DNA from 2 places in the Mesorhizobium sp. M0159 genome. Region 1 is predicted to be linked to the other one. Evidence: predicted binding sites of a transcription regulator. Region 1 holds the regulator's gene; the other holds the start of a gene.
The links. The regulator HrcA, encoded in region 1, represses chaperone genes, less so after heat shock. The targets are predictions, from matches to a motif close to GTTAGCACTCNCNNNNNGNGAGTGCTAAC.
Positions count from the first base shown of each region.

Region 2: NKJ32_RS27795 (co-chaperone GroES) is a predicted target of HrcA. The motif match lies at 1,239-1,267, and genes of this name have one in related genera.

Region 1 is NZ_JAMYTF010000017.1:3,187-6,599, reverse strand. It holds gene NKJ32_RS17820 (PQQ-dependent sugar dehydrogenase) at 1-761, opposite strand, end outside; gene NKJ32_RS17815 (hypothetical protein) at 861-1,058, opposite strand; gene hrcA (heat-inducible transcriptional repressor HrcA) at 1,095-2,207, opposite strand; gene rph (ribonuclease PH) at 2,354-3,070, shown strand; gene NKJ32_RS17800 (VOC family protein) at 3,103-3,413, shown strand, end outside.
Region 2 is NZ_JAMYTF010000041.1:10,896-14,308, reverse strand. It holds gene NKJ32_RS27800 (hypothetical protein) at 245-682, shown strand; gene NKJ32_RS27795 (co-chaperone GroES) at 1,323-1,637, shown strand; gene groL (chaperonin GroEL) at 1,688-3,331, shown strand; partial or broken gene NKJ32_RS27785 (NADH-quinone oxidoreductase subunit D-related protein) at 3,374-3,413, shown strand, end outside.

The sequences.
Region 1 (3,413 bases):
GCGAGCACATCGGCACGGCCGTCCTCGGAGCCCCAGGCCGCCCCGAGCGGCTTTGATTTGGCCCAGGCGTCGAGGCCGCTATCCGGCTCCTTACCTATATCCTCGGCGACGTTCGAGGCGGAGCCAACCGACAAATAAAGCGTTTTGCCGTCCTGCGAGAAGGCGATGTCGCGGGTCGTGTGACCACCCGACGGGATTTGGGCGACAATGGTTTCTGGTTTGCCGGATGTCTTCAGGTCGCCATCGCGATAGGGGAAGCGGACGATGCTGTCGCTGTTCGCGACATAAACCCATTGCGGTTTGTCTCCTGGCGGATAGAAGGCGATGCCGTAGGGATAATTGAGCCCCTTGGCGAAGATCGCTTTCTCGATGGGCTTGGCGCTGCCCTCGGCGAGACGATAGACGCGTATTTGGTCGGCATGGCTGTTGGCAACAAACAGGTCGCCATTCGGAGCGACGCGCACGACACGTGGATTGACGATGCCGGATGCGATCATTTCAGCCGAAAAGCCCGACGGCAATTCTGGCTTGGCGCGTTCGGGCCGTTCCGCCACGCCGGCGCCGTTCGAAGCGGATTGGGCGGGGTCGGCTGCCGGCATGTCTCGCGGCCCAATCAGGCGTCGGACGCCAGGCCTGTCGGCGTGCCAATCGCCAAACGCGGCTTCGCCTTTGAGCACATTCTGGTCCGCCTGCTGGGCGGCTGCCGGTGTCGCAACAAGGAGGGCAGCGGCAACGGCCGCAAAGCCGCCAGATCGGATCATCAACGTCCTCCGGGATTCGCCTCGAACAGGGCAAACGGCATCAGGTATTGATCGTTCCAAGCGGCCGTCCAGCACACGAGGATTTGAAGCCGAACCCGTTCAGTTGCCAGAGGCGTAAAAGTCGTCGTCGAGGCGCTTTTCCAGCGCGACCAGATCGGCCGGCAGCGGCAGACCCATCGCCCGCATCTCTTGCAGCTTCTCGCGCAACTGCTCTTGCACCTCGTGCTGATCCTCTGGCTGGTTGATCATTTCTTCGAGCAGCAGACTGATCTGGGCCTTGAACGATTCCAGCGCCATTCTTTTCTCCTCCTTGCGGCAGGCCCGCGGCGGCTCCTAGCTCAGCATGCGCGAAATCAGCTGCGCGGTATAGTCGACCATCGGTACTATGCGCGCATAATTCAGCCGCGTCGGCCCGATGACGCCGAGCGCACCGACGACGCGCGCGTCCTTGTCGCGATAGGGTGCCACCACCAGCGAGGAGCCAGACAGCGAAAACAGCTTGTTTTCCGAACCGATGAATATGCGCACGCCTGGGCCTGCCTCGGCGAGGTCGAGAAGCTGGATCAGCCCATCCTGCGTCTCCAGATCCTCAAACAGATGCCGCAGCAATTCTATGTCGGCCTGGGCAGTGACGTTTTCCAGGAGATTGGCGCGGCCGCGCACGATAAGCCGCCCAGGCACGCCGCTTTCAGCGCCTGCCCAGACCGCCAGGCCCTTCTCGACCAGATCCTGCGACAGCGTGTCGAGGGCTGCCCTGGTCTCTTCCTTGATGCGGGCGATCTCGACCCGCGCCTCGGCCAGGGTGCGGCCGCGGATATGGGCGTTGAGGAAGTTGGAGGCTTCGTGCAATTGCGAGATGGTGATGCCGGCGGGCAGATCGATGACGCGATTTTCGACGTCGCCGTTCTGCGAGACCAGCACGGCCAGCGCCTTGGTCGGCTCGAGCTGGATGAATTCGATGTGCTTAAGCGCCACCTCATTCTTGGCGGCGAGCACGAGGCCGGCGCCGCGCGACATGCCGGACAGCATCTGGCTGGCCTCGGTCAGCATATGCTCCAGCGTCGCGCCCGAGCCGGAGGCGCGCACCTGGGCCTCGATGGTACGGCGCTCCTCGTCGGAGAGGTCACCAAGTTCCATGAAAGCATCGACGAAGAAGCGCAGGCCTGCCTGGGTCGGCAACCGGCCAGCCGAAATGTGCGGCGCATAGATCAGGCCGAGATGCTCAAGGTCGCTCATCACGTTGCGGATGGTGGCCGGCGACAGCGACGACGGCAGGATGCGCGACAGGCTGCGCGAACCGACCGGCTCGCCATCCCTCAAATAGGAATCGACGATGCGCCGGAAGATGTCGCGCGAACGCATGTCGAGCGATTGAAGCGCGGGCGATTGCAGCGCGTGCGACGGGAGCACGTGCGACTGCAAACCGGGATCGACTGCCTTTGTCATTTCGAGCCAAAAACCTCCGCCCCGAAGATATAGACTTCCGCGGTGTCGGCGCAACCGGTCCATTTTCCTTTGCGCCTCACGCCCCGTGCGGCTACAAGCCGGCCAAGATTCCCCGGCCAAGATTCCGAAGAAAGAAAGAAGCCTGAATGCGCCCTTCCAAACGCCAATTCGACGAAATGCGCCCCATCTCCTTCGAGCGCGGCGTCTCCAAGCATGCGGAAGGCTCGTGCCTGGTGAAGTTCGGCGACACGCATGTGCTGTGTACGGCCAGCCTGGAGGAAAAGGTGCCGGGCTGGATGCGCAACTCCGGCAAGGGCTGGGTGACGGCGGAATACGGCATGCTGCCGCGTTCGACCGGCGAGCGCATGCGCCGCGAGGCTTCGGCCGGCAAACAAGGCGGCCGCACGCTGGAAATCCAGCGGCTGATCGGCCGCTCCCTGCGCGCCGTGGTCGATCTGCAGGCGCTCGGCGAGCAGCAGATCACCGTCGACTGCGACGTGATCCAGGCCGACGGCGGCACGCGCACCGCTTCGATCACCGGCGGCTGGGTGGCGCTCTACGACTGCCTGCGCTGGATGGAAACCCGCCAGATGGCGAGCCTGGGCAAGGTGCTGAAGGATCACGTTGCGGCGATCTCCTGCGGCATCCATGATGGCCAGCCGGTCATCGACCTCGACTATATCGAGGATTCCTCGGCCAGTACCGACGCCAATTTCGTCATGACCGGCAAGGGCGGCATCGTCGAGATCCAAGGCACGGCCGAGGGCGAGCCGTTCTCGGAAGAGCAGTTCGCGGCGCTGATGGGGCTCGCCAAGAAAGGTATTCAGCGCCTGGTCAGCTTGCAGCAAATGGCGGTGGCTTAGCTGCGGTCAATATTGATGAGATTGGCGATCCTGTGACCCCTTCTGCAATCCTGGAATCAGCACTCTACGTGACGGACCTTGCTGCCGCGGAACGGTTCTATTCGGGCGTGCTCGGGCTCGATCTGCTCGGCAAGGTCGATGGCAGGCATCTCTTCTTCCGCTGCGGCGACAGCGTGCTGCTTATGTTCAATGCCGAGGCGACCAAAGTGCCGCCGCCGGCCGACGCCAAGCTCAAAGTACCGCCGCATGGCGCGGTCGGCCAGGGCCATCTTTGCTTCGCCGCAAGCGCGGATGAAATCCCACGCTGGAAAGCGCATCTTGAGGCGAAGAAAATTGCCATCGA
Region 2 (3,413 bases), on a different contig from region 1:
GCACAGACTCTGCCCGTCGATCACCTCGATCGGCACGGACTCCAGACCGACATCGTCGAACAGCCGCGCATTTGACCGCGTTCGCCAAATTAATGGCCGGATCTTTGCGAAGCCTCCGCATTTTTGTGGGGGGAAGCCCTCCCAGCATCATCGTGATTGGACTTCACGATCGGTCGGAGTCACGCTGGCCGCAGGTATAAGAAGGATATGGGTGGGCCAACTATCGTCCGAATAGGAGGCTAAAATGAAGCACCAGACGCTTGAGCAACTGCAGATCGTCGCCGAGATCGATCAGGACTACCTGCGCCAGGCCATGTCGCGCAGCGAACGTCTTGAACGCTGGGCGGAGCTCCTTGAACGGAACCCTGACCGGCGACTCTCGACGCTACACCAAACCGAGTATCAGCCGGTTAGATCACGCGGGGCCATGCGCGGCGACGGCTCGCCGATCTCAGTCGCTTTCGAGGATCCTGTCCTCCGCGCCGCCGGGTTGGAAAGCGACAACTACGGCGAAGCGAAGCGGTTCTTCGAACTGACCGACAGGCAATTGCATGAGATCATCTGCTATTGTCATTTCGGCGCGACGGTGAGCGCCGTAACGGCCGCCCGTCACATCCGTGCGGCAATTGCCGGGAGACAGCCCGGCATGTTCGCTCGGATGCGTGAGGCGTTCGTCGGATAAAGCCGGAGCCGTTTCGCAGCATCATTTTTGAAGCGGCTCGCATGGAAAGCCGCCGCCGTAGCGCGGGCAAGCGCTCCCCACGCGGGGAGGCTGCGTTGCATGAGGGGGTGCGGCTTTCCGCAGGAGCACGCCGACGCCCCTCCTGCATCTTTTCCATCCGAACCGGAAAGATCCCAATGCTGCCAGTACATCCGTGGTCAGCGCCGTGGTTCAAAGGCTCGAACAGAGCGACATGCGCGCCGGATAAGCGCTATACATTCGCTGTCGAAAATTCGGTGCTTCATGGTGGGTCGAAGGTCGCGGACCTATGTCGATCGGGACCGGGAAAGCCAAATCGTGCCAAATTTTCGCGAACTGTATATATCTCTCGATGCACATTCAATCAAGGCTCGATAGGTTTGTCTCGTAATTGCGGATTAATATAGTCTGTTGTCGGCAAAATTAAGAGGGATGAATTACAATAAAATTGCTTATGGCTCCGCCTTTCGGACGGCCAAAAGCGCCGGTAAAAACGACTGATTTCATTTCAAATATTTTCGGTTTGAGGAATTAAAAATTTGGCACTCCTATCATTCGAGTGCCAAAGGGGCTATGTTAAGTGTTGCAGTCGCTCTATGTGCGGCGGCAGAAAGAACCCCCAATGAAATTCCGGCCACTCCACGACCGCGTCGTCATTCGGCGCGCGGAAGGCGATACCAAATCCAAGGGCGGGATCATTATTCCCGACACCGCCAAGGAAAAGCCTCAGGAAGGCGAAGTGATCGCCGTGGGCCCGGGCTCGCGTGACGAGAGCGGCAAGCTGATCCCGCTCGACGTCAAGGCCGGCGATCTCATCCTGTTCGGCCAATGGTCCGGCACCGAGGTCAAGATCGACGGCGAGGACCTCCTGATCATGAAGGAGAGCGACATTTTGGGCATCGTCGAGAAGATCAAAGCGGCCAAGAAAGCCGCCTGACCGGGCGATTTCCGATCCCGCAATTTCAAGACTGAACTGGACGTAAAATCATGTCTGCCAAGGAAATCAAATTCGCTACCGATGCCCGCGACCGGATGCTTCGCGGCGTCGAAATTCTGAACAACGCCGTCAAGGTGACGCTCGGCCCCAAAGGCCGCAATGTCGTCATCGACAAGGCCTATGGCGCGCCGCGCATCACCAAGGATGGTGTCGCCGTCGCCAAGGAAATCGAGCTTGCCGACAAGTTCGAGAACATGGGCGCCCAGATGGTGCGCGAAGTGGCCTCGAAGACCAACGACCTCGCCGGCGACGGCACGACGACAGCCACGGTGCTGGCCGCTTCCATCCTGCGCGAAGGTGCCAAATTCGTTGCCGCGGGCATGAACCCGATGGATCTCAAGCGCGGCATCGATCTTGCTGTGGCTGCTGTGGTGAAGGACATTCAAGCCAGGGCCAGGAAAGTCAAATCTTCGGACGAGATCGCCCAGGTTGGTACGATCGCCGCCAATGGCGACGCGTCGGTCGGCGCCATGATCGCCAAGGCGATGAACAAGGTCGGCAATGAGGGCGTGATCACCGTCGAAGAAGCCAAGACAGCCGAAACCGAACTCGATGTCGTCGAAGGCATGCAGTTCGACCGTGGCTATCTCTCGCCCTATTTCGTCACCGATGCCGAGAAGATGCGCGCGGAGCTGGAGGACCCTTACGTTCTCATCCATGAGAAGAAGCTCGGCAATTTGCAGGCGTTGCTGCCGATCCTCGAAGCTGTGGTGCAAAGCGGTAAGCCGCTGCTGATCATCTCGGAAGACGTCGAAGGCGAGGCGCTAGCAACGCTGGTCGTCAACAAGCTGCGCGGCGGCCTCAAGGTCGCAGCCGTCAAGGCGCCAGGCTTCGGTGACCGGCGCAAGGCGATGCTGGAAGACATTGCCGTGCTCACCGCCGGCCAGATGATTTCCGAGGATCTCGGCATCAAACTCGAGAACGTCACGATCGACATGCTCGGGCGGGCTAAGCGCGTGCTCATCGAGAAGGATACGACGACGATCATCGACGGCGCCGGCGAGAAAGCCACCATCCAGGCGCGCGTCCAGCAGATCAAGTTGCAGATCGAGGAAACGTCCTCGGATTACGACAAGGAGAAACTCCAGGAACGTCTCGCCAAGCTGGCTGGCGGCGTTGCCGTCATTCGCGTCGGCGGCGCGACCGAGACGGAAGTCAAGGAAAAGAAGGACCGCATCGATGATGCGCTGAACGCCACTCGTGCAGCCGTGGAAGAAGGCATCGTTGCCGGCGGCGGTGTTGCGCTTTTGCGCGCCAAGGCAGCTTTGACTGAGCTTACTGGCGCGAATGCTGACATGACGGCAGGTATTTCGATTGTGCTGAGAGCACTTGAAGCGCCGATCCGCCAGATTGCCGAGAATTCCGGCGTTGAAGGTTCGATCGTCGTCGGCAAGCTCTCCGACAGCAAGGATCACAATCAGGGCTTCGACGCCCAGAACGAAGTCTATGTCGACATGATCAAGGCCGGTATCGTCGACCCCGCCAAGGTCGTTCGGACGGCCCTGCAGGATGCCGGCTCGATTGCCGCGCTCCTGATCACCGCTGAAGCAATGATCGCGGACATTCCGCAGAAGGTTTCGCCCGCTATGGGTGGCGCGGGAGGTATGGGCGGAATGGGCGGAATGGACTACTGAGCGGCGCCTGAAACTATAGCCAGGACGACGGAAGGCCAGCGACGCGGGCACATGCGAGCCGATATCTCGGCGATCATCGGTT